4 regions of the Shewanella piezotolerans WP3 genome follow, and region 2 is predicted to be linked to each of the others. Evidence: predicted binding sites of a transcription regulator. Region 2 holds the regulator's gene; each other region holds the start of a gene.

What was found. The regulator sigma-54, encoded in region 2, starts transcription at its own class of promoters, with help from an activator protein. The targets are predictions, from matches to a motif close to GTTGGCACGNNNNTNGNNT.
Region 1: the regulator sigma-54 is predicted to act here: its motif matches at 839-857, upstream of SWP_RS06615 (flagellar assembly protein FlgT).
Region 3: the regulator sigma-54 is predicted to act here: its motif matches at 2,060-2,078, upstream of SWP_RS22300 (formate dehydrogenase accessory sulfurtransferase FdhD).
Region 4: the regulator sigma-54 is predicted to act here: its motif matches at 1,624-1,642, upstream of flgA (flagellar basal body P-ring formation chaperone FlgA).

Annotation. Positions count from the first base shown of each region.
Region 1 is NC_011566.1:1,530,694-1,538,485, reverse strand. Features, by position in the region: gene SWP_RS06620 (FlgO family outer membrane protein) at 1-627, opposite strand, end outside; gene SWP_RS06615 (flagellar assembly protein FlgT) at 974-2,143, shown strand; tRNA gene SWP_RS06610 (tRNA-Arg) at 2,227-2,302, shown strand; gene SWP_RS24715 (M9 family metallopeptidase) at 2,700-5,693, opposite strand; gene SWP_RS24710 (PKD domain-containing protein) at 5,921-7,792, opposite strand, start outside.
Region 2 is NC_011566.1:677,101-684,892, forward strand. Features, by position in the region: gene SWP_RS02965 (molybdate ABC transporter substrate-binding protein) at 1-557, shown strand, start outside; gene mgtE (magnesium transporter) at 629-1,993, opposite strand; gene SWP_RS02975 (HPr family phosphocarrier protein) at 2,127-2,402, opposite strand; gene rapZ (RNase adapter RapZ) at 2,389-3,243, opposite strand; gene ptsN (PTS IIA-like nitrogen regulatory protein PtsN) at 3,811-4,254, opposite strand; gene hpf (ribosome hibernation promoting factor) at 4,257-4,544, opposite strand; gene SWP_RS02995 (RNA polymerase factor sigma-54) at 4,575-6,086, opposite strand; gene lptB (LPS export ABC transporter ATP-binding protein) at 6,223-6,954, opposite strand; gene lptA (lipopolysaccharide transport periplasmic protein LptA) at 6,951-7,499, opposite strand; gene lptC (LPS export ABC transporter periplasmic protein LptC) at 7,564-7,792, opposite strand, start outside.
Region 3 is NC_011566.1:5,253,432-5,261,223, forward strand. Features, by position in the region: gene SWP_RS22285 (4Fe-4S binding protein) at 1-596, opposite strand, end outside; gene SWP_RS22290 (DUF3306 domain-containing protein) at 740-1,360, opposite strand; gene SWP_RS22295 (DUF3305 domain-containing protein) at 1,357-1,827, opposite strand; gene SWP_RS22300 (formate dehydrogenase accessory sulfurtransferase FdhD) at 2,122-2,949, shown strand; gene SWP_RS22305 (helix-turn-helix transcriptional regulator) at 2,997-3,905, shown strand; gene SWP_RS22310 (nuclear transport factor 2 family protein) at 3,931-4,302, opposite strand; gene rlmF (23S rRNA (adenine(1618)-N(6))-methyltransferase RlmF) at 4,424-5,467, opposite strand; gene SWP_RS22320 (flagellar basal body-associated protein FliL) at 5,506-5,907, opposite strand; gene SWP_RS22325 (chorismate--pyruvate lyase family protein) at 6,059-6,628, shown strand; gene SWP_RS22330 (immune inhibitor A domain-containing protein) at 6,684-7,792, opposite strand, start outside.
Region 4 is NC_011566.1:1,539,158-1,546,949, forward strand. Features, by position in the region: gene SWP_RS06630 (flagella synthesis protein FlgN) at 1-329, opposite strand, end outside; gene flgM (flagellar biosynthesis anti-sigma factor FlgM) at 375-698, opposite strand; gene flgA (flagellar basal body P-ring formation chaperone FlgA) at 775-1,488, opposite strand; gene SWP_RS06645 (chemotaxis protein CheV) at 1,771-2,691, shown strand; gene SWP_RS06650 (CheR family methyltransferase) at 2,833-3,666, shown strand; gene flgB (flagellar basal body rod protein FlgB) at 3,842-4,240, shown strand; gene flgC (flagellar basal body rod protein FlgC) at 4,243-4,659, shown strand; gene flgD (flagellar hook assembly protein FlgD) at 4,684-5,487, shown strand; gene flgE (flagellar hook protein FlgE) at 5,563-6,924, shown strand; gene flgF (flagellar basal-body rod protein FlgF) at 7,117-7,792, shown strand, end outside.

The DNA of each region.
Region 1 (7,792 bases), 850 kb from region 2:
TTTGACTCCCCCAAGATTTACCGCTTTCCGTCCTGCATGTTCTGAGCGATACAACAAACCGTTTTCAGACACCACTCTCTCTGAAGGGCTTAACATATCTGGCATCGCTGTTATTGGAACAAAACTTTGAGCCACTGATATCACTCGATTGTTGCTGACATCCACAATGCGACTATACACAACGACTCCCTCTTTACTTGGACTCATCGTTGACACCACCACATGCCTAACATCGATATCCGCTGGTAATTGCTGCCAATCTCGGCTCAAGATAAAGTCGCCTTCCTGAGTCACACGTAGCGTCTCTGCCACATTCATGTCAATTAAATTAAACTGATGATCATGTAGTGCAGCAATTAGTCCTTGCTGATACTGCAGGCCCAGTTCGTTCGTGGTAGCCAAATCAGCTAGCAATACCGGTGTAGCCACCAGCAATGGCTGAGTCGGTTTTAAGCTATCATTTTGCCTTACCAACTCATTGACCATCTGCTGAGCCAAATGGTTAATTGACGACAAATGAGGCAAGCCATTGCCGCTTTCAAGCACTTGTTCATCAGCAGCTTCATTCTGCGTTGCCGCACAGCCAAGCAACATGAGTAATGGCAAAAAGATTATTGTCTTATACATCTTTGTATTCCTATCTTTCAGGAACCTATATAGCCCCAAAAGCATTTCTAAAAGAATAAGTTCATCTAATGCTGTTATCGGCGCAAAGCTGAATAACTTTACGGCTAAATGTATAGTTGCAGACTAGTACCAATCAGTATAAGAAGTTGATCTACTCAGAGCCGCTAAACTCTCGCTGAGCGATCAAATCTTTATACTGATTAGTATAATAAGGGGCACGATTATTGCTTTATTCTAGTCATATCAATACGACTGTCATTTTGTCGGCGTTAATTGCCCCTCTTTAGATGACAAACAGTCCCCCTTTTATTCGTTGCGGTGCAACGTAAAGACTTGGAAAATCAATATGAAACTTGGCTTATTTAGCATTATTAACACACTATTAGCCTGCACACTTTTTATCACTTCTCCCGTGCAAGCACAGTGGATCCAGGCCAGTGGCCAGGCCAAAATAATTGATAACAACCTAGCCAAAGCACGCCAAGATGCCATTGAACAAGCAGTCAGCTATGCCACCTTAAAATCTGGGGCACGTTTTTCCAGTGAACAAACGGTGAGAAATGGTCAGCTGGTCAATGAAAGCTTTACCCTCAGCCACAATGCTCAGAGTCAACAAGTAGAGATGATTAGCGAGTTAATTGAGGATGGCTACATAACGGTCAATGTTCGTATAGATATGATCGAGCCACTCGAGCAGGCCTGTCAAAACAGTAAACTTAAAGCATCAATTCTGGTTCCTCAGGCACTTATTAAAGACAGAGCACAATTAAGGTATGGCAACTTAGGGTTATTCGAGCAAAATTTGTCAGAACAATTAGCGCAAGTTATTGAAAACCACTCTAACAGCAGCTTTACTCATCTCCACGCCAACGAGCGTTTAGATGTCGATCAAGCACTTGTTGATGTACGAGGCTATAGACTGCCAAGTTGGTTAGGAGAGATCACCGATAGCCAATATATTTTACTACCTGAAATTATTGATATCTCCCCAGAGCAATCTACTCGTACCTTTGGCTTGTGGGAAAATGATCCAATGCGCGTGTTCCAATTTAAATTATCGCTATTCCACGCCATTAGTGGTGAGAAGGTTTGGAGCAAACAATATAGCCAGACTGCTGAATGGGAGTTTTCACTGCAACAAACGGTCAACTCGAACAGCGACCAATTCTGGCGCTCTGAATACGGCGAAATGATAAAAGGCGTGTTACTCGAAGCGAGCCAAGATATAGACAGCACTCTCAACTGTCGCCCCCTACTAGGCCAGGTTGTTGCAAGACAAGCCGACAGAGTCATCCTTAACCTGGGACGACGTAATGGCATTCGCGTCGGTGATACATTACAGCTAGTACTGCAACAAAATATGCCCGATAGACTCGAGAACATGCGTGCGGTAGCCGGTAAGAGTAAAGCCACCATCACCATTGACCAAGTGACCGAAGAAAGTGCCACTGCAGTACTTAAAGGCGTCAGTGCGTCACTGAACATTCAGCTCAATGATCTGGTCATAAAACTCTAACCGATTAAAAACCAAGCAAATAAAGCCAAAGAGTTTTCATGCACTCTTTCTATCTAGAGTAAAACCAGTATAATCATTGGCGTCTCCCTATAGCTCAACAGGATAGAGCAGTCGCCTCCTAAGCGATCGATCGGGGTTCGAGTCCCTGTGGGGAGACCATAAAGCCTAATGTATAGTTAGAAAGTATCAAGAAATATGCAAACGCTATACTTCGCTTTATTTAATGCTTATACAATCCAGTTGTCAGCACTTTGGCTACTAGCACTTATTTGTAATCATAAGTGCTTAATCCGCATATCAAAGTGAATTTTCAAAACACCGTAATAAATTAACCTTGCTCAATTCACTCGCTTCCAGACCCCGTCAACATTAATATGCCCTCCTCTATTATCTCCATCTTATCGATGCATATCGACTCATGGCCTAAAATTTGAGTTTACGAATTTTTCATACGCTATGGATTTACTAAATAAGCGCATACTTAAAACAATACTTTTCATAGGTAAAAGCAGCCATCAAGGATGGCATGTGACCTATTTAATACAATGTCGAAACATTAAGGGGTGTAACGTCCCACTAAACTTACGTCGCTAAAGTCACTATGCCCGAGTAGCATAATGTAGTAGGTGCCCGCTTGAACATTGTTAATCGTGCATTGTTCAGTACTGCCATTCTTCCATGGGCGGCAATCGTAGTCAGACGGGGTCGCTGCGCTGCCAAATTTCACATGCAGATCAGCATCGCCACTACCACCACTGGTGCTAAAACTTAAGTTTGTCGCACCAATTGGCACCGTCATTGTATAGGTGACTTCACCACTAACGGTGCCTGATACCAATTTAGCCGTACCATTTTCCAATACCCTTGTATCATCGTTGCCACCATCAGCATTATAGCGGCCAGTCACGCTGACATCACTGAAGTCGGAATAGCCATGTAACATCACAAAATAGGTGCCTTCTTGGGCATTGTTTATCTCACAGCTTTCCTGGTTTCCACCTTTGTAAGGGCGGCAATCATAATCAGTTAACCTTGGCTCAGAACCGAATTTGACATATAGATCAGCATCGCCACTACCACCGCTAGTATCAAATGCTAATGCCGATACTGCAGCAGGTACATTCATAGTGAAATGAATATCTTCACCACGTTCAGCCGATGCGTGCTGACTGATACCATTTTGTAATGTGCTGTCATCGACTGGCAGATTATTTTGTACAAATCTAGCAAGTAAAGTAACACCAGAGTAATTGCTTTCAGCGCTGACACCGATATAGTTCCAACCCGACTGCACTGGCGTGACGATTATCGTTTCGTTGTTGTCTGGCCCCGTTGACTCAAGCTCATAACTGCTGCCGTTATTGGCGCTACCATGCTCATGGTAAAGGTCAGCATTACCTGAACCGTGCCTTAGGGTGATCTCGAGCGACACATCAGCTAAACCTTGGGGAACACTGATTGCGTATTCATTTTTTTTACCTGCGTTAGCAGAGCTCAAACAGCTGGCAACGCCTGCTTGAACTCTAAATTCCAGCTGCTCTCTCCCCAAAGCACAGGCATTGATACCGACTTGATCATTACCCTGCACATCATCAATATCTATCGCTTCTTCAGGCGACGGCGGGCGCGTGTTATCTATGCTGCAGCCTGTTGATTCAACAGTTGTGAGCCAACTAGCAAACTCGGCATCAAATGTTTGATGATTTACCCATGGGTCGACAAGCTCGGCACGATACGTTTGAAAGTCACCTTGCTTAAAGAGATCTAACATAGCAAAAAAGCTACTGTTTTGGCGCTCAAACATGAAACGATTAGATAAATAACCCCAATCATAGATCCGAGTTTGTCCCACACCATATTCGTTACTAAAGATGGTGCTCAATGCATAGTCACCACTACGCGCTTCATCGATTGCAGCTGCATTACAGTCAACCAGTGAGATATACTCAGCGATCCCTTCACCGAACCATACGGTGCGCCCTGCACTGTCGCTATCTCTAAAACTGCCTTTGGAGATGAACCTTCCTTCAAGGTAATGAATGTACTCGTGGCGCAAATTCCAAATATCGAAAATAGGCCGTTCACCCACATCTTCGTAGGCGTAAAAGGTCGCTTGATCACCTGCTCGGCTCGGATCGCCTTCACGGTAAGTTCCGCCATTGTTTGTGCTGACATTAAACAGTGCACCGCCATAAGTGACCCACTCTTTCTTGTCATTAAAAATAACCATTTGCAGCTGGTCATTATCATCTGGGCTCACAGGGGTGCGGTTGGTTTTTAGCTTTTCATGGAAGTTGTTTTCATCCACGGCTAATGAGCTACATGCCCATTCAAGCTGAGCTTGGTCCATATCTTGCGCCCAAATAAACAGATTGCCTGACGGGCACGTCATACGCTTATCAAGCACAGAAGCGATAAGCTCATCTTTAAGATCACAAACGTTATACACAGCACATACACCGTTGTAATTGACTGACTCAAATACAGCCAAATAAAGTGTGCGTGCAGCATCTGATTTTAATGGGCCAAAACTGCTGTTAAGGATCTTATCAACCTCGGTGACGAACTCATCTTCTATTGCAGCAAAATGTGCTTCGCTCTCACCGCGATAAAGATTGACTAATTGATAACCTAGGTTAAATAAGTGATAGTCATTATCTGGTTTATCTAACCAGCTAAGGTTATTATAGATAAATGTTTTAATGGCATTAATTAGCGAGATATTATGCTGTTGCGCCCGACATTCTTTCTTGCTGGCACAAGACTGCAATGTTTGCCAAAGCAAGGGGGAGATCCCTTTCCCCCAATTACTGACATTTTCAAAAGACTCATCATAGCGATTCAGCACATCTTTAGTGATATGCACAAAACGCTCTGCAATATTAGCGTTTTTAAGTATGCCTAATGCGCTTCTGACGACTAATCCGTTCTGAGGGTTTTTATCAAAAAAATGTTCACTGGCGTAGAGCGCATTCACTGCTTGCTCCATCGATTGTTGGCTGTTGGCGTTAACAAATCGGCGCTCATCATAAAAGGCATAAGCTTTTAACCAGTAAAACAGTGCACTTAGGTACTCGTCGGGATCGCTGCCGTCATAGGTTAAAGCTTGCGCCTTAATTTCGTTAACAACCGTGGTTAAGTTGGCATCAGAATATGCACCCAACGCCAACGTTTCAGGCTCATCATTAAATAAAGTGTCGATACAGTCACGGCCATTATCTCTTAGTGCTGCGAGTAAGGCACCTCCTGATAGCGAAGTAAAGACTTGCTCACTGCATCCCTGTTCGACGCTGCTCATGACACTCATGCTTGAGAATGTACTGAGGGTACTGATCGCCGATACTGTATTATTGTCGGGCCGAATTTCATCGGCAATTTCATTTGTTAGCGGCTGTGCAACTTGCGGCATATAGTCTTGGCTAGAACGCACATGTTCAACACCTTGATTGTCTGTGTCTTGTGTTCGATAGGCGCCGTCTCGCTCAGTCGCAGCCATGGCTGAATGTGAAGTGAGTGCAAGTAATAATATGGTGAGCGTTTTTTTTATCATCGTTAATTTCTCTTATAGTCACGCAAAGCAGGACTAATTTCTCTGTTGATGATTAAAAAGTGGCAGCAAGAAGGCACAAGCTATCGTTATCGCAGCTTTAATTTGGTGCCTAAGGCTTCTATCAACAGTAGGTAATTAGTGAGAGGCTAAATAGCGAGTGTAACTAACCCATTAAAAAGGCCTCCAAAGCGAGGCCTTTGAATGAGTCATACAATATTACTCGTGCATTAAAGGTTGTAATTACCTAGCAATTGCACACCAGTAAAGTCGTTATAACCCTGCAACATGATGTAATAAGTCCCCGCTTGCACATTGTCGATAACGCAGGTTTCATTACTACCATTTTTCCAAGGACGACAGTCAAAGTCAGATGAGGTCGCTTGACTAGAAAATTTCACATGCAAGTCTGCATCACCACTGCCACCGCTAGTACTAAAGCTTAGGTTGCTCGCGCCTGCTGGCACTTGCATTTGATAGACTATTTCAGCACCTGTAGTACCAGAAACTAACGTCGCAACGCCTGATTGAAGTACTGAGATGCTTGCTTGAGTGGTGGCTGTACTAGTAGAGCCCTCATTATCAGTAACCGTTAACGTAACGGAATAGATCCCAGCTGCAGCAAACGTATGGTTTACCGTAGCTGAATTACTGGTTGTGCCATCACCGAGATCCCATAGGTAATTAGCAATTGAGCCGTCAACATCTGTTGAGGTACTGCTCATGGTAATACTGTCACCAATATTACTCACAAACGGGCCGTCAATTTGCGCTACGGGCGCCTGATTACTATGACCTGCAGCAACGTACTGCCCAGTAACACTCACGTCATTAAAGTCTTGGTAGCCACGTAGCATTACATGGTAGGTACCAGCTTGAGCATTATCTATGTTACAGCTTTCAAGGTTACCGCCTTTATAAGGGCGGCAATCATAGTCACTGACTGTCGGTTGAGATCCAAACTTAACATACATATCCGCATCACCCGTGCCACCTGCTGTTGCAAAGGTTAAGGCTGATACTCCAGCAGATACATTCATGCTAAAATGCACCTCTTCATCACGCTGACCTGAAGCTAGCTGACTAACGCCATTTTGCAGGCTATCATCAGTCACTAGGCTTGTTGGACGACAAGACGCTACATCATAGTCAACAACAATTGTTGCACCTGCAACGGCCCCAGTTAACTCTATATAGCCCCAGCTTTTCGCATCATCAGGAATCGTATAGAAGGCACATTGCTGGCCATCTTGGCTAGTTGATACGGCGCTGTAGTCTCCTGTATTAATATTCGGCCAGCTACCTGAGCCGAAGTAAATCAGCGCATCATCTGCCGCATTAACCATAGAGATAGCAACCGTTTGATGACGATTAACCAGCGCAATGGTTAAACTATCTTCAGTGCCAACACAAACGGGTACAGAGGCAATCAAGTCTCGTTCGTTTGCAGCAGGCTCAGTGCGACAAACATCAGTAAGCGGCGCATGGTCAATATTCACCTGGGTAGTGCTTGTTGCTGTCATGCCATCGTTATCTGTAAGTGTCAGCGTTACATCATAAATTCCAGGCTCAGCAAATTGATGCACTGGATCGGCCCAGTTACTGCTATTTCCATCGCCGAAATCCCAAGCATATGTCACGATCTGACCGTACTGATCATTAGAACCTGCACTGCTGAATCTTACGTCTGTATTCACCTGGACGTTGTTGTCCAATGCCGCAGAGACAGCAACAGGTGCCTGTGGCGGTGGTGCGATATTACTGCAGTTGTCAAAGGAACAGATGCCGCTCATTAACGCAACGTCCGCGCCATTAATGACACCGTCATTGTTCAAATCAAAGCTTGCATCAATTGCAGAACCTTGGCTGATTGCAGCTTGCAGTGCGTTGATATCATCGCTATCAACATTACCGTCACCGTCCATATCACCTACTGGTAAAATAGTGACTTCAACTGTACTAGAGTTTACTGCGCCGCCATTATCGGTCACTGTGAGTGTGACAAAATAGGTACCTGCATTGGCGTATACATGGTCAACGGTTGCGCCAGTGGTTGTTACACCATGGCCAAAGTCCCAAGTATATAAGGCAATATTGCCATC
Region 2 (7,792 bases):
CGCAAACGTTAAAGCGAAATGAACTGGCTGAAAGCGTGGTGATGTTTGCTCAAAATCAGATGTGCGCCATTGCGCAGGCAGATGTTGATCTCAATAGCGAAAATTTACTTCAGAAGATGCTTAGTAGCGATATAAGGCTAGGTACATCTACGCCCAAAGCTGATCCTTCAGGTGATTATGCATGGAAGGTGTTTGCGAAAGCGGATGGGTTAAGTGCTGGTGCACAAGTTCGACTACAAACTAAAGCGTTGCAACTCACTGGTGGCGAGAGCAGTAAAAAAGCACCTATGGGACGTAACACTTATGGTTGGGTGATGGAGAACAATCGCGCTGATATCTTCTTAACTTACTGCACTAATGCAGTGTTGGCGCAAAAAGAGGTGCCCAATCTTAAGGTGGTGCAGTTGCCTAATGAGCTGGCTGTGGGGGCAAATTATGGCTTAGTCGTATTAAAGGCTGCCAAACCAGATGCTTGGAAGCTAGCGATGTTTGTACTATCTGAAAAAGGCCAGTCTATTTTAGCTGACTATGGTTTTAGTGCGCCGTTAAAGCTTTAGCTTCTGATAGCTATAACCTGACAAAAATGCCGCCTATCAAGGCGGCATTTTCTATGTGTCAGCTAAGCCTGTTAATTTAATAAGAACACGGTGGCTAGGCCTAAGAAAGCAAACAAGCCAATCACATCGGTCACTGTCGTTAAAACCATACCGCCAGCGAGTGCAGGGTCGATTTTCATCCTTTTGAGGATAAGTGGAATACTGGCACCAGCAAGCCCTGCTACCGTCATATTAATCAACATAGCGCCACCAATAGTTGCTCCTAGCGTGATATCGCCTTTCCATGCCCAAACGGCGGCAAAAACTAGAACTGACCACAGTATGCCATTGAGGAAGCCAATGGCGAGTTCTTTACCGATAAGCCATCTAGAGTTACTTTGACCAATTTGACCCAAGGCAATACCACGAATAACCAGAGCTAGGGTTTGGTTACCTGCTACACCACCCATGCTGGGGACAATGGTCATCAAAATAGCGATGGTGGCGAACTGCTCCAAGGTTCCCTCAAACATGTTGCTGACAGAAGCGGCGAGTAATGCGGCAAATAAATTAACCGTTAACCACAATGAGCGGCGAAAAGTACTTTTCAGCACCGGGCCAAAGGTATCGGTATCGTCATCCATACCCGCCATACCCATCATTGAGTGTTCTGCATCTTCACGGATAACATCAACCACGTCATCGATGGTAATACGGCCAAGCAGTTTGTTGTCATCATCAATGACCGGGGCTGACATCCAGTCATGACGTTCGAACAGCTGTGCGACCTCGCTGTCTGACATGCCTACGGGAATGGGCTCCACATCGGCTGCCATAATATCCCTAATGGAGGAATCTGGATTACAAGTCAGTAGATCGGCAATACGGACACCACCCAGTACACGGTCATGCTTATCGACCACATACAGCATATCGGTTGCGTCAGGTAGTTCGCCGCGAATTCTCAAATAGCGAAGTATCACATCGATATTGACGTCAGGCCTTAAGGTCACCGTATCGGTATTCATAATACTGCCGGCGGTATCTTCAGGGTAGGAGAGTGCTTGCTCAACTCTCACCCTATCTTGAGTACTCATCGACTGCAGCACCTCATTAAAGACACTGTCAGGTAAGCTTCTCAAAATATAGGCTAAGTCATCGGTGTCCATGCTTTTGGCGGCTTTAGCAACTCGCTCAGGACTCATTTGACTAATCAGGCTATCTTTGAGTTCTTCGCCTAGCTCATCAAGAATTTCACCGGTATGCTCTTGGTCAATCAATTGCCAGAGGACTTGACGTGTTCGAGGTGGCGAAGATTCGAGGATAAAGGCGATATCTGTGGCTGCCATATCTTGCAGCATATTGCGGACATGGACGAACATCCCGCTGCCTAATGCTTTATTCAGCTGATTGAGGCGTTGATCTGTTGTTTCATTATCTAAGACTTCAATCGGCATGGATCCCTCTCAGGCTCGTATAAAAGGCGCATATAATAACGTAAGTAATACCAATCGGCTCAAGAAATAGCTCACTGAATTAATTGGATTGGTGTCAGAGGTATAAAAGGATAAATTTTACAGGAAAATAGGGCTAACTGTCTTCGTCAAATTTGGCATTGATTAAATGGCATATAGCCTCTAACGCTAGCTCTGCATCTGCTCCTGTGGCAACTAGCTTTATGGATTTGCCCATTCCAGTCTCCAACATTAGTAAGCCTAGTACACTTATAGCTGATGCTTGTTTTTCGCCTTGGATTATTGTGATTTCAGCATCAAATTCAGAAGCTAACACCACAAGTTTAGTTGCGGCTCGGGCATGAAGCCCAAGCTTATTGCATATGGTAACTTGTCGTTCAATCTTTGGCATTTTTTAACTCGCGGTGACTAGTCGTCACTTTATGCCGTCCATCTTTAAAGTGTTCAGCAAGCCTTTCGGTTACATACACAGAGCGATGTTGGCCTCCGGTACAACCAATAGCAATGGTCAAATAACTGCGATTATTACGCTCTAAGTCTGGCAGCCATGTACGCAGTAAATTTTCTATCTGCCAGATAAATTTATTCACCAATGGGCGTTGATTGAGAAAGTCCTGCACCGGCTTATCAAGCCCTGTCATTGGCCTTAGTTCTGGCTCCCAGTGAGGGTTAGGTAGAAATCTAACATCGAACATAAAGTCGGCTTCGGTAGGCATACCATGTTTAAATCCAAAAGACTCAAACTTGATCATTAGCTCTTTATCAATATTACCCAACAAAATTTCACGAACTTGATCGTTAAGATCGTAAATGTTGAGGTTTGAAGTATCGATATAGTGGTCGACTATTTTTGCTAATGGCTCTAGCTGACGGCCTTCAAGCTGAATGGCTTCTTTTAACGAAATATTCGAATGAGACAGTGGATGAAGTCGTCGGGTTTCGTTATAGCGTTTAAGCAATACTTCATCGCTTGAGTTTAGGAAGAAACTGAGTAGCTCGACACCTTTGGGCAAATTCGTTAGGTGCTTTTCCAGCTCTGTGTCTTTTTCTGGCATATTGCGAATATCGACACTAATTGCTACGAGCTCTGAATTACCCGTTAGCTGCTCTAACAGCGTTCCCATCATAGGTAACGGAAGATTATCGACACAATAATAGCCGAGATCTTCTAACATCCTTAGAAGAACGGATTTACCAGAGCCTGAACGACCAGAGACAAGAACGAGTTTCATCTTTTGACTACCTGATAGAAGTTAGAGTGAGTGTTTTATACCAATCAGTATAAGAAGTTGATCTACTCAGAGTGTTTATTACGAACTAGTTCAAGGCGAATAAATGACATAATGGTTATTCCCTTATGAGTTTACTCAATGCAGAAGTCGCAAGTCAAAACACTCCTTACAGGCGAGTCATAGCGGTTCTGATGCTGCGTTAATGAACTTGAACCTATTCTCACTATGCTCTTCATTCATTGCAAACCACATGGCCAAGCATGTTCCTGACATGCTTAAGGTATTCCCACCACCCTTGGAGCTCAGATACGGTGGAGGTCTTTAATGCAGGAGCATTTAATGACCTAACCTCAAGCCGCTAAACTCTCGCTGAGCGATCAAATCTTTATACAGATTGGTATTATATATGTTTACAAGATGTACAAGGGTATAGATTAACTTTTTTATTGGTGAAAGCAAGAGCTTAGGCAAGAAGGAGATAATAAATAATATTGCTGTCATAAATACTAAGGTCTTTAAATAACCTATTTGTATTACATAAGGTTACTTAAGGACCTGAGTCATTAGCTATTGAGTGATCAAATCGTACAGCTCTGATTCACTGGTGCTTTTTCTCAACTGCTTAACGATAGCTTTATCGTTAAGCTTTTCAGCCATTGAAGACAAGGTGGCTAAGTGTTGCTCACATTGCTCTGCTGGAACCAAAAGTGCAAACAATATATCGACCGGCTGTTTATCTATCGAGTCAAAAGAGATCGGTGTTTCGCATTTGATTAATATGCCCAATGGATGGTCAATATTGGTCAATCGCCCATGCGGGATTGCGATACCGTTGCCTATACCTGTGCTACCCATTTTTTCGCGTGCCAAAAGGCTCTCGAATATCTCTTGTGAAGATAGAGTAGGGTACTGGACAGCGGCAATGTCGCTGATTAGTTCCAGTACTTTTTTCTTACTGCCCGGAGTGGCACAGGTGGTGCACTCCGGCTGCAGGATGGTACATAGTTCCATCGTTAATGTTTGGTCAGCTTCTCTTTGTGTTTAATAACCTGACGATCTAATTTATCGATCAGGGAGTCGATTGCGGCGTACATGTCCGCATGTTCCGAAGTAGCAAAAACTTCACCTTTTTTAAGGTGAATTCTGGCTTCGGCAATCTGCTGCATTTTTTCTACATTCAAAATGACGTGGACATTATTGATCTGATCGAAATGACGTTCAAGCTTTGTAAACTTTTCTTCTACATAGCCACGCAATGATGCGGTGATTTCGATGTGATGTCCAGTAAGGTTAATTTGCATAGAAAATTCCTCCAAGTGCCTAATTTTGAGTTATAAACTCTTACGTTGGTTTGAGGGCGGGATCAGCATTGCTTCACGATATTTCGCGATAGTACGACGAGCAACTTTTATCCCTTGTTCTGCCAAAAGTTGCGCCATTTTGCTATCGCTTAATGGTTTCTTTTGGTTTTCAGCTGCGACTAACTTCTTAATAAACGCTCTAATAGCTGTTGATGAGCACTCTCCACCGTCGTCGGTTCCGACATGACTAGAGAAGAAATACTTTAATTCGAAAATACCTCTGGGGGTATGCATATACTTTTGAGTGGTAACCCTTGATATGGTGGATTCATGCATCTCAACGGCTTCTGCGATATCATTCAAAACCATTGGTTTCATGGCTTCATCGCCATACTCAAAGAAGCCTTGCTGGAATTTTACAATGCAGTTACTGACCTTTAGTAAAGTTTCATTACGGCTTTCTAAACTTTTAATAAACCACTTAGCTTCCTGCAAATGACCACGGATGAACTGGCCATCGGCTTGGCTTTTAGTGCTGCGAGCCATTGAAGCATAGTGCTGATTAACATTAATTTTAGGCATGTAATCTGGGTTTAGCTCAACCACCCAGCGACCTTTCTTTTTGGCCACTGATACATCGGGAATAACGTATTCATCTTTGCTGCGAGTGACTGCTAACCCTGGTCTTGGGTTGAGAGTTTGGATCAGGCTAATGGCTTCACGTAGTTCATCTTCTTTAAGCTTAGTTTTACGCATTAACTGTCTAAAGTCGCGTCCTGCAATCAAATCTAAGTAGTCTTTGATGAGTAGGCGGGCATGGTCAATATGCGGTGTGGTAGCGGCATATTGGGCCAGTTGGATCAATAGACACTCGCTTAAGTCGCGAGCGGCAACGCCAATGGGGTCAAAATGCTGCACGCGCTTGAGTACGGCTTCGACTTCATCAACCTCAATTTCAGGGTCGCCCATTGCCTCAAGAATATCTTCGCAGTTTTGAGTGAGGTAACCACGTTCATCAATAGCATCAATAATGGCGGTGGCGATAGCAAGATCGTTATCGGAAAATGGTGTTAAGTTCTTTTGCCACTCAAGGTGCTCATATAAGCCTTCGCTGGTTTCACCTTGGAATGGCATATCGTCATCGCGCATACCGCCAGAGCTTGCATTTGAAGAAACGGTATAGACTTCGTCCCAAGTGGTATCCATCGGCAGATCATCTGGCATTGAATCTTGGGTTAATGCATCAGAGGTTTCTACTGCAGCGCTATCTTGCTGGGGATCAACTTCGGCGCTGGCGCTGTAATCGTTGTCACTATCGGATTCTGAATAGCTATCGGATTCGCTGGTGGTGCGATCTTCATTGCTGACAGGTTCACTGTCAGATTGCTCTTCATCTAATTCTAGTAGGGGATTTGACTCTAATGCTTGCTGGATCTCTTGCTGCAGCTCTAAAGAGGACAGTTGCAGTAAGCGGATTGCCTGCTGTAACTGTGGAGTCATGGTTAGCTGCTGACCCATTTTGAGCTGAAGTGACGCTTTCATCTTACCGCTATTCCCTACACTGTAATTAAACGTTGAAGCTCGTTAATTTGGCGAAGAGAGCATAAAGGGCCAACACTATGATTATATTAGTATACTTAACTAGTGCCGCGCTTTAAACGCTCATGTTGTTGATTAACTATAGCCTGAATTGTTCACCTAAGTACACTGCTCTAACCTGCTGGTTGTCTAAGATTTCAGCAGGCGTACCCTCAGCAATGAGATTTCCGTGACTTACGATATATGCATGCTCACAAACGTCTAATGTTTCACGAACATTGTGATCAGTAATTAGCACACCTAAGCCGCGGCTTTTTAGCTGCTCAATGATTTTTTTAATGTCGATGACCGAAATTGGATCTACACCTGCAAAGGGTTCATCAAGCAATATAAATTTTGGGTTGGCAGCTAGCGCTCGTGCAATTTCAACTCGACGGCGTTCACCACCTGAAAGTGCCATGCCTTGGCTGTCACGTATGTGAGTGATATGAAACTCTTCAAGCAGGCTCTCTAGTTGCGCCTCACGCTGCTCATTGTCAATATCGCTGCGAGTCTGTAGCACTGCCATGATGTTGTCGCGGACTGAAAGCTTTCTAAAAATACTTGCTTCTTGCGGTAAGTAACCTATACCTTTTCGTGCGCGAAGATGCATAGGATCTAAGGTTAGATCGTCCTCATCAATAAATATTTGCCCTTTGTCACTCTGCACTAAACCGACAACCATATAGAAAGTTGTGGTTTTTCCTGCCCCATTTGGGCCGAGTAAGCCAACGATCTGCCCGGTTTTTACCGTTAAACTCACATCTTGAACAACTGCACGGTTTTTATAACTCTTAGCTAGGTTGCGTGCCATAAGCGTTTTTTGGATCATTGCTGCTCCTGCTTTTCTATCGGTTCAGCTGGGGTTTCAGGAGTCTCTTCTTGGTAGGCTTCTGGTTGAATGATGGTGATTACTCTGTCATTGCCTTCGCCGGTGCTTTCAGCAATAAGTTGCTGTAAACCTATATTGTACTTAATGCGATTACCTGTGACCTGGCTACCCTCTTGCTCGAGTGTCGCATCACCTAAAAGAGTTAAGGTTCTGGTCGCGAGTTCGTAACGGATCTCTTTAGCACTTGCTGTTGCGGGGCGGCCATCTTCCATTATTTGGGTATAGGTTGCTGGATTGCCTGTGGCAACCAGTGTTTTTCCAGAGTTCGCTTCTTTAGAGAAAACACGTAACTCATCAGCGTTCATTTTAATTGAGCCTTGAGTCACCTCTACTGGGCCAAAAAAGATAACCTGATTGTTTTTGATATCGGCTTCTTGGCTTGCAGCGGCAATTTTGACCTCTTGTTTAAGGTCATCGACAGCGGCATAGCTGCTAATGCTGAGCAGACACAATAGACCTGCAAGTATGGATTGATTATATTTCATAACTTCCTTCTACTCGGCCTTTAGTGTGATTGCACGAGTGAGTATATTGGTTTTTTTGAACAGCTTATTTAGCATCGTAGATCCCTTCGACTTCGCTGATCAACTTTACACTTTGAGCATTGAGGTCAGCATAAAGACCTGTGCCTTGAATAACAAATTCATTGCCAGTGACGTGAATAATTTCATCAGAGGTCATTATCATAGTATCTAAATCGAGTTCTAAATAGGATGTAGATAATGTTTGGATCGGCTCTTCAGGGCTAATTGAATCGATAATAACATTGTTTTGCAAT
Region 3 (7,792 bases), 820 kb from region 2:
CAGCGATTACAGCCTTCGTTGCCATTGCGACTGTGAGCACAGATCTCACTATTGACCTTCACATAACGCGGCTTATCGAACTCACCGATAAGATCAGGTAACTGTTCCAGTGCTTCAGCTAGTTTGGCTTCATCTTGGCCGACATAAAAATAGCCTGGCGGTAGCATCTCTAGGTTAATGCATGGGCTCATGCTGAGATCAAGAATGAGATCGAAATGGGCTTTACGAATCGCCACAACACTTAGGTCAGCGTTCCCCTCTTCGTGCTCGACTTTAACTTGAAACTGACCAAGAAAGCCTTTTATCTCTATAAGCTTGTTATAGTAACTTTCAACATCTTCAGCGGCATTCATAACCCGCTCAAGATGCGCTTCATCTTGGCTAGTAATAGCTTCATTAGCTAAAATGGCACACTTGCCCATATGGGACAATTTGTCAGCTGCTAAACGTGCCAAATCTTCCGGCCCGATAACGAGCACATTGCCCTCGGTGGTATAACTTACGGTCGGTGGGATTAGGTTTTGAATAACCTGTGTCCCAGCAAGGACCTGCTGTCGAACCTCTTTGAGTCCAACTTGTGTTTCACGATTGCTCACATTGCGTTCCTGAACAGTTCTTTGGCTGTTTCTGTACGTATAGTCGCTGTTTATTTGTTGCGCTTATCAATCACGCCAGCTTTACCCTAGATACAGCAATTCACATACCAAATTTGTGGAATTAAAAACACTCTATAGTGACGTTAAACAACTTTCTTATTAGTAACGTCTTGGTGTTCTGGTTCATTTTGGGACAGGTGCTCATCTTCACCGTCCAAAATGTCCGATACCGATTCGGTATCGCTAACAACTTCAGCTTGAACAGCTTCTTCGGTACTGGTCATCTCATCTGACTCGAGTGCCAAAGCCTCTTCGTTCTCCTCCTCATCGTCTTTATCTTTAACAACATGGCGGAATACTTTCTTGGCTAATTCAGCCGATACATCGGCAGATAACTTAGGTTGATTGCTATAATCGAGAGCATACTCAAGCAACCCATCAATTTCGCTGTAATGTGGTTGCTTCCACAGCGCCTTTAATGCAGCAGACTTAGCGGCTGGATCGACATTGGCGCCCATGAAGCTAGCAAAGCTACCACCGACTTCAATTTTTTCGGGGTCAGGGAGATCTTCTGCCGTAAGCAGTTTATCTTCATTAGATTCGACCGTATCAACACTAGTGCCATCAGCTTCTACCGTAGCAGTATCAATAACCTCTTCGGTTTCAACCTGTACTTCAGTAGCATCTAGCGCTTCGAAATCGGCTTCAGCTTCCTGCTCTACTTTTTGTCGGCGCAGGTTCCAGCGCGACAACAAGCCACTCATGAGTTACCTGCTAAATGGTTGGTGCTTGGGCCTTCATTCTTTCGGCGATTAACATGCTTTTGACGACGATGGGCTCTAATTTCAACTTCACCATGGCGAGTAATAAACGCTTCAATCCAGCAAGCAATAGCTTGTGGCATAGGGATATTGAGTACTGGGGTATCGCCCTCTAGACAGCCAGCTGCAACGTTTTGATCTGCTGAGATAGCGGCGGGGATCCAGTCCCCCTCGAGGTTTTCGTCACAAACGATGTATAACATGGCGTTATCCATATCAATATTGATACGGTAACTGCCGCGCTCGTCTTTATGCAGCTCAAGCAAGACGAGTCTTGCACCTTCTGGTGCGGCGTGGGTGGCAGGAAGCATTTGATCGACTTCCCACTGTACTGAGGTCCATCTTCCGACTTGCTTCTCAATTTTTTTTAGAGAAACGTACATTGGCCATTGGCTTTCGGTATGTTGCATTCAGTCTCCGTCTTGCCTGAGATGGCTGCCTAAATGACAGTCCAACTAAATAGATACTCCTCTAACAAAGCAATATGTGTGCCATGCAATAACAATAAAATAATTTGAACTAGATCAACTATTCCCACCAAAGACTAGGACATTTTGTCTAAAACGCAATCTGCAATAGGACATAAAAGGGCGACTCTAACTCGATAAGTGTGATCTGCAGCTAACTTATCCTCCTCTAAAATTAGGTACAGATATTGCTTACCAATAAAGGTAATTGAAATCTCATAACTGATGACGGGTCTTATGACAGCAAACAAGAGCAACCCAACTTTAATCAAAACTGACACCGAAGTTCCGCTTACTATTGCGGTCAAAGCCGTCAACGAAAAGGGTGAACAGGTCGATAAATTTATTGCTTGTGAACGCCCACTTACGGTTTATTTGAATTGGCGCCCAATAGTAACCTTAATGACTTTAGGAGCCAGAGCGGAAGCTTTGTCTTTGGGTTACCTTAAAAATCAGGGCTTTATCTCTGACTTAAGTCAACTCGAATCTGTCATTGTCGATTGGGATGTAAACTCCGCAGCTATCCTCACTAGTGAAAAAACCGATGACTTAGATGAAAAGCTCTCCGAAAAGACAGTCACTTCAGGCTGTGGTCAAGGCACTGTATATGGTGGTTTTATGGCGGGTCTCGATGAGATAAACCTGCCAACACCACAAATAAAGCAAAGCATGATCTATAGCCTGCTTAAGAATATCAGTGCCTATAACGAAACCTACAAAAATGCAGGTGCGGTGCATGGTTGCGGTTTATGCCAAGGTGACCAAATAAAAGGGTTTGTAGAAGATGTTGGTCGCCATAATGCCGTTGATACATTGGCAGGTGAGATGTGGTTAAAGCAAGACATTGGTCATAACAAGCTGTTTTACACAACTGGGCGGCTAACTTCAGAGATGGTGATTAAAGTTGCCAAGATGGGCATTCCAGTGCTGCTTTCCCGAAGTGGAGCCACCCAAATGGGGCTTGAACTCGCACAGAAGCTTGGGATCACGATGATCGCCCGAGCCAAAGGCCGTCACTTCTTGGTTTATAACGGCGCAGAAAACATTGAATTTGATGCAATTTAATCACTCACATCAACAAGCAACAACGGTTTTCGCCACAAGGAATCACAATGACTGAGCCTACAGAGCTTATCTACATGAGTGCCAGACAGGTCTCTGAATATTTAGATTTAAATGAGAAAAAAGTCTATTCCATGGCGAATGATCGCATTTTACCCGCGACGAAAATCACCGGAAAATGGCTGTTCCCTAAAATATTAATTGACCGTTGGGTCATGGATTCTTGCCATAGCGGTATGCTCTCAGATCGAATGCACATAACCGGCAGCGATGATCCTCTGCTATCCATGTTAGTTGCTCGCATGATGTCGCAAGTCGGTAAGAGTGAATTGATTAGCTACAGCTCTACTGGCTCACGCTTAGGATTAGATCTGCTTTCTCGCGGCTATGCCGATGTGTGTACTCTCCACTGGGGCAGTGTTGAAGAGCGCGGCGTGCGCCATCCAGCATTACTGCAAGGCTATGCAAACCATCAGCAATGGGTGATGGTGCATGGCTATACCCGTAAACAAGGATTGATGATGCGCTCGGATATGCATCATCGCTGCCAGGAGTTGGACAAAATATCCCAACAGTCTTGGCGCTGGGTTGCAAGACAAGCAGGTGCAGGTAGTCAGCAACATTTAGAACAATGGCTAATGAAGCAAGGGGCTACATTTGAGCAGCTAAACTCAAGCTTAGTTGCTCAAAGTGAGCGGGAATTAGCAGGTTATATCGCCCGTAATGACGCTGATATTGGCTTTGGTTGCCAGTCCGTTGCACTTGAAAGTGGTTTGAGCTTTGTGCCGTTAGTGACAGAATCTTTTGACTTCGTAATGCCACAAGGGATCTACTTTAGACGTCAGTTGCAACGGTTATTCAACTTACTAGCCGAACCCCAATCACAGCAATTAGCAGCGACATTAGGTGGCTACGATTTAACGGACTGTGGAAAAATTATTTGGAATGGACAAGCATAAGCCTATGTAAAGGTGGGACAAAGCATCAAAATGGTCTACAAGGCGTGCCTTGGTGAAACACCATTTGCCACGCCTCCTTATGTTTACGCCAAATTGAACTCCGTATAGAAAAGCTGGTGATGTTCTCATCCGCTTTTTTAAGCTTTGCACGATAAAAAATCTGACAAACCCCTTCCGTGAGTTCTCTCACTTCAAAATGGCTAGTTTCAATATGCGGCGCACGTTCATCTGGTAAGCGTGAAAGCACTTCACTTTTACCAAAACTGCAGCCGCTAGCAGCAAACTCCATAAAATCATCACTAATTAAGCGCGCTAACTCCGCCTGAGATGCTCTCACCTCAGGTTTTTGCAGGTATAACTCCAACTCTATTAGTAAGTTTTCCAGTCTGAAGTTCACAACTAAGTCCAATTAACTCAATCACATTGGTATGAGTCTAGGCCAAGTTCTGAATAAATTGAAATGCTAATGCCAGTTATTTCAGTCTTTAATTGCTGTTAACCATAAGCAGCCGACTCAACTAAAATAGCTCACGATACTGCAGCCATAACTGCTGCTGCTCTTGTGTTAAAAAAGTCCACGCCAAAATACGGGTAATTTTGCTGCCTTGATGCATCTCAATCACCTTCACTTGATGGGCGTTGACTTTCTGAAGTAAAGCTTGAGCAGGTTTCAAATTTTCTTTTTTAGAGATTAAACTCGTGAACCAAAAACACTGGCTAGCATAGCTTCGGCTTTCGCTGATCATGTTGCTGAGAAACTGCCTTTCGCCGCCTTCACACCAAAGCTCGGCTTTCTGTCCACCAAAATTGAGTACTGCAGTCTCTATATTTGCCGTTTTCTTGGTTGCTTTGCTTCCCGATTTAGCAGCACGATTAGCCGCCAAATTAGTTAACTTTCGTGCCGTGCCAGCACTGGCTTCAGCAAGAGACGCATGAAAGGGGGGATTACATAAAGTAACATCGAAACGATCGTCTTTGTTGATAATCCCGTTGAATACATGCTGCGTATTACCTTGTAATCGGCAACTAAATTTACCACTTATCCCTGGGTTTTTAGCAAAGATCTGCTGCGCATTTTCAAGTGAGGCTGGGTCAACATCACTACCGACAAACTGCCAGCCGTAAGATTGGACTCCAAGCAGCGGGTAGATGACATTTGCGCCTGTGCCTATATCTAATACAGTAATTTTGTCGCCTTTGGGGATCTTATTTTTAGATGACTTTTTTACCGCAAGTAGATCTGCAATATGATGAATATAGTCAGCACGCCCCGGGATCGGTGGGCATAAAAACCCTTCAGGTATATCCCAGTTATCCACCCCGTAATGGTGCTTGAGCAACGCAGCATTAAGCGCTTTTACTGCTTTAGGAGAGGCGAAATCTATCGACAAATTACCAAAATCGTTACGGCTAACAAACGGTTTAAGCTCATTAAAACTGCTAATAAGCGCTTCAAAATCATAACCTGCATTGTGAAGGTTACGCGGGTGCATCCCCTTATTGAGTTTTGGGGTCGCTTTTGTTGAAGCGATTGGAGTCAGCTTGCTATCTGTTTTATTCATGTTTACTCAGCGCCGTACAGTTAAGCTGGACAGCGAAATTAATCGTAAAGATACTTGGTAAACAGCAGGTTCACTACCAATTCTTTACCGGTTTCTTGCTCTAAAAGGCGATTGACCATTTTGTAGCATTCACGCCTAATCTCCTCTTTGCCTGTTAGTGATTTCACCTTGTCTTCGGTTTGATTGCCTAAGATCTCCACGATTGCAGCACGCAGCAAAGGATCATGCCTTTCTAAGCTAACCAAGTCTTCTGGCTTTTTAACCATTAGCTCGACACTGATCCTGACATAACCAAGCTTGTTTCGGTTCGATATATAGTTAGTAACGATTTCAGGCTCGAATCCGTAATAGGCGTACTCCTCTAGCGGCTTGTCGTCTGCTGCAAATAGGCTAAAGCTGCTACTCAAGCCTAAGAGTAGTATCGCAATAAATATTCTCATTTGGAAAATGACTCCGTCGTCAATATAAGATGAGATAGCTTCTCAATCAGTTTTCTTTTCAAGTAGTCCCATCAGTTCAACCAGCAACGGCTATCTGAGTCGGCATTGACATGCTAGACTGCTTCGGTTCTAGCATTGTACCGAGAATTAGATGACTGTGACTAGGTTAAGCTTTCCTTATGGTGAATCAATTAAGTGGATTTCACCAGACAAAATGACCAACTTGCCCTCACCACCTTTTAAAGACTGGCTATTAAGCAGCAGCAGCTTAACTAAAAAACTGAAAACACAATGCCAAGTGTTTGAAGTGAAAGTGCTTGGTGAAGATACATTATCACCGCTGACTGATGAGTACCCAACTCAGCAACAAGTCTGGATTAGGGAAGTATTACTGATACTTGATGGCATTCCTTGGATTTTTGCTAGAACGCTTATTCCCGGGCGCTTACTTGAAAAAAAACAGCAAGAATTTTTGGGGTTGGGTGTCAGACCATTAGGCGAATTACTCTATTCAAAGGATGAGTTTACTCCAGGAAAAATTGAAGTCGCACATTTTGAAGCTTGTAGCAAAATAGCGAAACTCGCAGAATCTTTAGATCAAGATGTCAGCAGTGAACTTTGGGGACGTCGACGTTACTTCGATCATGCTCAGGAGCAGCTTATTGTCAGTGAGATATTCCTACCCGCAGCTCAGCAAGCCATAACTGCTCTTGGTAAATAGCCACATCCTATATTGGGCAGCCACTATCACTAACAATAGTGGCTGCCCTTACTTTTTATCTTTGCTGACGCCGATAACCGGCAAACACGCATAAAAGCAATAATGACAATACTCCTAAACTCCCCCCACCAGAGCCTGAACTGCTCTTTTGGGTGCTTGTCTCTGCAGCAGCAACATTTATCACTGCAGTCATAACACTGCTTTGACCTTGGTCATCTGTCACTGTGAGCGTCACAGTATAACTTCCAGCAGTGTAAGTATGTGAAGGAGATACACCAGTGCTTGTTGCTCCATCGCCAAATTGCCATAGATAACTGAGTTCACCACTTCCACCTGACGATGTATTGTTAAATGTTACCGATAAACCACTCGCAGTAAATGTAAATCCAGCATCAAGTACTGCATGCACAATAACTGTAGTGCTATTGGTGAATTCAGTACCATTACCATCGGTAACAGTTAGAGTCACTAAATAGCTACCCGCATTGGCATATGTATAGCTGGGCGCAGCTAAAGTACTAGTAGCATTATTTACACCAAAATCCCACGCGTATTGATAATTCCCATCCCCGCCACTGACATTGGCAGTAAAGCTAACCTGGCCTCCTTGCTGATTTTGAGAAATAGTTGCGCTAAGCTCTCCTGGTGCAACTGCATTGCCTGTATAGGTAAATTTCACCATTGCAGTGCTGCTATCTTCAGCTTGTGCCATCACTTCCATTGAAATACCAAGCTCTGTCAGTACCATTCCTGATTCAGGCTGCAACGGTGCCGAATAATCATTAGAATCTTCAAACAGCTTATGGCCTGACAAATGTTCATCTTCTATCGTTCCTGTGCTGTAAAAAGACTGATTAAACAAGCTAAATGCAGCATCGCGAACTTGCACTTCAGTATCTAAATTACCAATTAAGTTTTGGTCCGCATCCACCACACCAATTAAGCTGTAGCCTGCATGTTTGCTAACTTCGTTGCTGTTGTAATCTTCATTCTCAAACCATAGTAATACACCAGGGTCATAGCGCTGGCTAATTAGGCCCTTGTCCACCCCTTGTTGGCTACGTAGCTGCACGATGTAACGGCGATCTTTACCTGGACGAGTATCAGTGACACGTAAAAAACCCGCAAATACAGTGTCAGTAGTATTTTCAGCACCATTAAATA
Region 4 (7,792 bases), 860 kb from region 2:
TGAGAAAAACGATTTAAGCTGGCTAAGCTCAATTCAATTAAAGATTCGTTCTCAGCGTTGAGTTGTTGGCACTCTGCGAGCAAGCTCTTTGCTTCGCTAACTTGCTGAGATAATGTTGCATCGGTCTCTAATATACTTTTATCAGGCTGCGCGGCTATCATCTCATCGTTATGCTTTAAATTATCAAGTAAGCTCGCTTTTGTGCACGCTAGCGCTAACAAGGTGTCTGCATCTTGCGACTGTAATGCTTGTTTTTCTTGGCTGATAACGGCTTTAAGCTCAGTCAACACGCTATGTTGTGAGCTTAATAGATGAGATAAATTTGTCATAATGGCCTTATCTGTTTTGCCTTAATCCGCGTTTAGCGGCGAGGTTTAGTTTAAATCGCTGAGATCATTCTCGAAGTTTGCGATATTAGTTGCAAGTTTATCAGGATCGATTTTGTAACGGCCTTCAGCGATAGCAGCTTTAATTTCGTCAACTTTCTTTTGGTCTATATCAGGCATATCAGCCATCTTTGTTTGTACATTCTGGAGCTGTTGAGCCTGTGGCGTAATTGACACAGAGTCGGCTTTTTGTGCTGCCGCTGTTTGCGCGGGGGCGGCAGGTGCACTTTGTGCTGCAGAGCCTTTGCCCGCATTACTGCTGTTTATACGCGATGTTGCAGCGCTATTTACTTGTTTAATATCCATAGCCATTTTGGTATCCAACATTGAATAAAGAGACTTTCTTACACATGCTATCGGCGTGATAACTATTAACTTTAGACTTATTTTACATTCTTACTTCAACTTGGCCAACAGCAGTGACTTTTGCATTCAATGTTTTTTGTGAATGAGTGTTTTTAATACGGATTTTATCGCCTAGATTACCGTCGTGTAAGGCTTCGCCAACGGTTTTAATTTCAAAATTTTCAGAGCGAGCGAATATAGAAACGGTATCTCCCTTACAAACAATGCAAAGGTGGTTATTGAAAATGGGTTGCTGCGGGGCAACACGGCGCTTTAATCGAGCTCCTACCACTTGATCCACTTGGTCAAATTGTTGACCGCGCAGTGTGGTTTGCTCTACATAATCGATTTCGACATCACTGCTTGATAGCAGATCGCCGGGACCTAAAGTAGATTTCGCTACCACCACGGGGTAGAGAATATCGACTCTCACCGATAAAAATATTTGCCACGGGTAACTTAAGTCTGGGCTGTCGCAACTGATCTTAATGGTGTTATTACGTCTAATTGCGCGGTCACTGGCAATTTCAGCTTTAATCGGTAAGTAGCAGCTAGGCAAGCTGATGCGACTATCGAGACTCTGAGGGGTGATATTTATCTTAGCTTTTTCAGGCGCTTCTATTTTTTCTTCAACTGCGGCTATAGCTAATCGAGAAATGGTCGATATAGAAGGTACGCTAGCAAGTTGATCTGCATTTGCAATAGCGGCGATGGGTACAAATAATACGGTTAAAAAGAGCCAAAAAATTATTTTCATAATGAATACACCAGCTTGATTCGCTAGAATGCACCTAAGTCGTGTTGTTTTAGAATTTCTGTAGCGAACTCATTAAATTGTCGGGTGTCATAAAGTTGACTAAAATCGCAACGCTAGAATCAGATAGTACAAGCTAAGCAAGTAGTATGCCTAAATGTAGGTGTTAATTATATTGATCAGTATCGGCAGCATCGATGCGCTAAATCAACGTAATAAGTGGTCACTCAACTAAATTGAATCTTTTTGATTTAATCGATAAAAATAAGTACAAGGCAAATTTTCATGTCGAACATTCTTGAATCAGTAAATAAGCGAACGCAATTGGTTGGACAGAACCGACTAGAGTTGTTGTTATTTAAACTTAATGGACGTCAACGGTTCGGCATTAACGTATTTAAGGTAAAAGAGGTGCTGCAATGCCCTCCATTAACCAGTTTACCTAGGCTCAATTCAAACGTACGTGGGATTGCTCATGTTCGCGGAATGACAATTTCAGTGATTGACTTAAGTGCAGCCACAGGTGGTCGCCCGATTGAGAACATTGAGAACTGTTTCATTATCATCTCTGAGTACAACCGCAGTGTACAAGGCTTCTTGGTCAGTTCTGTAGAGCGTATTATCAATATGAACTGGGAAGCTATCATGCCGCCACCTCAAGGCGCTGGCCGTGGCTCATACCTAACGGCTGTTACCGAGATAGAAAACGAACTTGTAGAGATCCTAGATGTAGAAAAAATCTTAGATGAGATCTCGCCGGTTAACACCAATATCAGTAAAGAGCTGGATGATAAACTGACTATTGATAGAGATCTGCATCATCACATAATGGTGATCGATGACTCATCGGTTGCACGTAAACAGATTATTCGTGCGTTAAGCTCGCTCGATCTGCAAATCGACACTGCTAAAGACGGTAAAGAAGCGTTAGATAAATTACGGTTGATGGCCGCTGAATTGGAAGATGTCTCAACAGAGATCCCGTTGATCATTTCAGATATTGAGATGCCAGAAATGGATGGCTATACCTTAACCGCTGAAATACGTGATGATCCTAAATTGAGAAACATCAAAGTCGTGCTACATACTTCGCTCAGCGGGGTATTCAACCAAGCTATGGTTGAGAAAGTAGGCGCTAATGATTTTATCGCGAAATTTAATCCAGATGAGTTAGCAGCGGCTGTAAACAAGCACTTAAGTTTATAATCCGCGATCTTACAACGTATCGAAGGCCCAAGGAAGCCAACTCCGGCTTGTGTTTCCTTGGGGGCTAATGTATAAACCTGCGATTGTTGTTAAGCTGCAGCGACTGCGTGGCTTTGTTTTATAGATATTTAGGATACTAGAGTGCCGAATAAATCACTTGCTGAAAACGAGTACCATCAATTCAGGCTATTTCTAGAGCAGCATAGCGGTATTGTGCTAGGTGAAAACAAGCAGTACTTAGTGCGTAGCCGCTTGGCGCCGCTGATGGGTAAGTATAACCTTCCTTCTTTGTCGGATGTGGTCAAACATTCAATGAAACCGACTGAACGTCAACTTCGCACCGAAGTTATCGATGCTATGACCACCAATGAGACCTTATGGTTTCGAGACCGTTACCCTTTTGAACTGTTGGCCAATACCTTACTGCCAAACTACAGCCGGCTGGGTAGACCGATTAAAATTTGGTCTGCGGCATGTTCTTCGGGGCAAGAGCCGTACTCGTTAAGCATGACCATTCTTGAACATCAGCAACGTCGCCCCGGTAAATTACCGAGTGGTGCAAGCATTCTTGCGACAGATCTGTCTCCTTCAATGCTTGAACGCTGTAAAAAAGCAGAGTATGACAATTTAGCCTTAGGGCGTGGCTTGTCAGATGAAAGGAAACGTCAGTTTTTTGATACTTTGCCGTCCGGCAATATGGTGATTAAGAATAATGTAAAACAGTTGGTGAACTTCAGAGCACACAACTTGCTTGAAAGTTATACGTTACTGGGTAAGTTTGACATCATTTTTTGCCGTAACGTATTGATCTATTTTTCGCCAGAGGCAAAGCGGAAAATACTGCGGCAATTTGCTGCCGCATTGAACCCAAATGGTATTCTATTTTTAGGCGCCTCGGAGTCTATTGCTGGTCTATCTGAAGAGTTCGATATGATCCGCTGTAATCCTGGGATCTATTACCAAAAGCGCAGTTAAGCTGTCGTAGTCAGGGTGTTTCAACGGCGTTTAACGCAATTTTGACACCCTCTTATCTTGTAAAACCTTCTTTTTGACATCGCTACATCCTAGATATACCTCTATTTTCACTTGTTTAAACTAATCTGGCACACCAATTGCTTTATTTCAGATACCGAGCTGAGGAGGCAATTTTATGGCGATTAGTTTTGATAAAGCATTAGGAGTTCATCAATACACTTTGGGCGTACGCTCCCAACGTGCAGAGGTCCTATCCTCAAATATTGCCAATGCCGACACGCCAAACTATAAAGCGCGTGATGTAGATTTTGCCAAAGCGATGAATTCAGCGCAGTCACGTCAATCGGGCTTAGCGATGGCTAAAAGCGACGGTAAACATTTTGATATGGCAGCGTTAACTCAGCAAAACGTTGCTTACCGTGTACCTAATCAACCCGATACCGGTGATGGCAACACCGTTGATATTCAACAAGAACAATCAGCATTCATGCAAAATGCACTTGAGTATCAGATGTCCCTCGGTTTTCTTGATGGTAAGTTCTCAGGCATGAAAAAAGCGATAAGAGGCGATTAATTATGAGTTTATTTAATATATTTAACGTCGCAGGTTCAGGCATGTCTGCGCAATCAGTCAGGCTTAATACCACTGCCAGTAATATTGCAAATGCTGACGCTGTATCGAGCAGCGCAGGCGAAACTTACCGTGCTCGCCATCCTATTTTTGAAGCTGAAATGAGCAAAGCACAACAGCATCAAAGTGCATCACAATCTGTTGCGGTTAAAGGCATTGTTGAAAGTGATTTACCTTTGAATAAAGAATTTTCTCCCGGCCACCCAATGGCAGACACTGACGGCTTTATCTATAAGCCCAATGTCAACGTGATGGAGGAGATGGCTAACATGATCTCGGCCTCTCGCTCATACCAAATGAATGTACAAGTCACTGATGCAGCGAAATCGATGCTTCAGCAAACTCTTAGAATTGGCAAGTAACTCAGTGAAAGCTGGAGGTAAATTTTGAGCCTGATTAATCCGCTCAATAACACGCAATCGGCAACCGGTCAGCCACAGCAGACCAGCGCCGTTACGCCGCAAGCATCGCAAGCGACGACACAAAGTAGCGCGTCGACAGAGCAGACATCTTCAACCGGTAACCCGTTTTTAGATAGCCTTCGTTTGCCGGCAGAAAACTCAATACCAGAGCCTAATAGTCAGGAGCTTTCTCAAGAAGATTTTTTCTCGTTATTGAGTCAGCAATTGTCGATGCAAGATCCGTTTAAACCGGTCGATAATGACCAGATGATCCAGCAAATGGCATCGTTTTCAACCGTTGATGGGATTAGTAAGCTTAACGAAGAGATTGTTAACCTTAATGCATTAACCACCTCGAGCCAAGCGCTGCAGGCGTCAGGACTAGTGGGTCAGAAAGTGCTTATTCCATCAGACACAGGCTATGTGTCTGCAGAAGAACCCAACATTAAAGCCATTGTCAGCACCCCCGAGGCGATTAAGGACTTAACGGTTCGCGTCGAAGATGAAACTGGCCAACTTATTTCGACCTTTGCCGTTGATGGTAGTGCAGGCGGTAACGTCGATATTACTTGGGACGGCATGGGGAAAAATGGCGAGCCAGTTGCTGAAGGGAGTTATACCCTTAAAGTGACGGGTAACGTTGATGGTAAAAGTGAAGAGCTTCCCGTTTCAACCTACGCACATGTGACCAGCGTATCATTAGGTACTGCTGCTACTGGGGCTATTTTGAATTTACGTGGTGTGGGTGGCATTAAGATCAGTGATGTATTAGCGGTATCAGAATCGTAAACGTCTGACAGATATTAATAGCAGAGGCGAGTATAGCCTCTGCTAAAACGAATTGAACAAGGATTGAGGTGAACTATGTCATTTAACATTGCTTTGAGCGGTATATCGTCTGCGCAAAAAGATCTAAATACAACGGCAAACAATATCGCTAACGTAAACACTACTGGCTTTAAAGAGTCTCGCGCTGAATTTGCCGATGTTTATGCCAGCTCTATTTTCGCTAACAGCAAAACAACCGTTGGTGGTGGTGTGGCAACCAGCCAAGTGGCACAGCAGTTCCATCAAGGTAGCTTACAGTTTACTAATAACTCACTTGATATGGCGATTAATGGTGGCGGTTTCTTCGTGACCTCTTCAGAGATTGGCTCACAAGATCACTCTTTCACCCGTGCTGGTGCGTTTAAGTTTGACTCGAATAACTATATGGTCGATTCAGCGGGTAATTTTCTGCAAACCTTCCCTGTAGATAAAGATGGTAATTCAACCTCGGTAAGTTTAACAACGACCGAGCCAGTTCAAATCCCAGATACAGCGGGTAGCCCAGTAAAAACCGATAACATCGGCATGCAGATGAATCTAAATGCGGGTGATAAGACGTTTGATCCTGCTAATTTCGACCCCGATGACCCAGATACATTCAACAACTCAACATCGGTCACCATGTATGACTCATTAGGTGAGCCACATGTGATGACCACGTACTTTGTTCGTCCTCCGAATGCTGCCCATACCGGTGAAAGTAACTGGGTTGCATTTTATGCCGTTGACGGTAAACAGGTCGATTTGGACCCTGCATCTGGTACCTATGATATCGATACAACAGGCGATGGTAATCCTGATGGCACCGCTAATGCTGAAACCGCAGGTGGTTGGAAAGGTGCTGCGATATCCTTTAATGATACTGGCGCGTACACTGGCAGTAACCCAGCAGTTATTCAGACTGAGGCGTTGGGCGTCGGTGGGGCAAATGTTTTAGGCCCTGGCGCTGATGGTGCGCAAACTTTGACACTTAATTTTAATAACCCGACGCAATATGCTTCACCCTTTGAAGTGACTGAGTTGACGCAGGATGGTACTACCGTTGGGCGATTAACTAACGTTGAAGTGGGCGCTGATGGTCTGATTAACGCCAGCTACAGTAATGGCTCAACGGTACCTCTTGCACGCGTTGCATTAGTTCGCTTTGCCAATGAGCAAGGCTTATCACAAGCAGGCAATACCTCTTGGAAAGCGAGCCTTGATTCGGGTCCTGCATTAGCGGGTGAAGCTAACAGTGGCACCTTTGGTAGTATTCGTTCATCGGCACTTGAGCAATCAAACGTAGACTTAACCACTGAGCTTGTTGATTTGATTTCGGCGCAACGTAACTTCCAAGCTAACTCTCGTACTTTGGAAGTCAACAATACCTTGCAACAAACGGTATTGCAGATCCGTTAATTCTCACACCTCTATCCGCTTTAGCTGCGGTAGAGTAAAACACGTTGCCGCAGCGGCAACGTGTTTCCTCTCTCGACTCATCGTTAACAGTTTTATTCGTAACCTCCTCTTTCTATACTTAATTTATAAAATCAATTTCTGGCACGATGCTTGCTAATTAATACGTTAGACGGAAGTTTGACGGAGCATTACGTGGACAAGTTACTCTATGTCGCTATGAGCGGCGCAAAGCAGAATATGAATTCGTTGGCGATTAGCGCCAACAATTTGGCAAACGCTAACACTGATGGGTTTAAAGCTGATCTCGCACAAGCGCGTTCAATGCAAGCCTTTGGTGAAGGACTGCCAACACGTGTATTTGCTATGACAGAGAGCCCGTCAGCAGACTTTACCAATGGTCCTATCAAGACCACTGGTCGAGATCTAGATATTGCCGTTAAAGGCGATGGCTGGATTGCGGTTCAAGCTGATGATGGCGGCGAAGCTTATACACGTTCTGGTAGCTTGAGTTTCGATACCACTGGTGTGCTCCGTAACGATAAAGGTACCCCACTAATGGGTGACAACGGACCTATCGTATTACCGCTTCCGATCGAAAAAATTGAAATATCTCAAGATGGCATTATCTCTGTTCGTCCAACAGGGGCCACTGCTGAGGTCATTGAAGAGGTTGGCCGTATTAAATTGGTCAATCCTGGTAATGAAAACTTAATGCGCGGCAAAGATGGACTATTTCGTCAAATGTCGGGTGAACCAGCACCTGCTGATCTTTCCGTTGGTCTGCTAAGTGGGGCAGTTGAAGGCAGTAACGTCAATGCTGTACACGAGATGGTATCGATGATTGACATACAACGTCAGTTTGAGATGC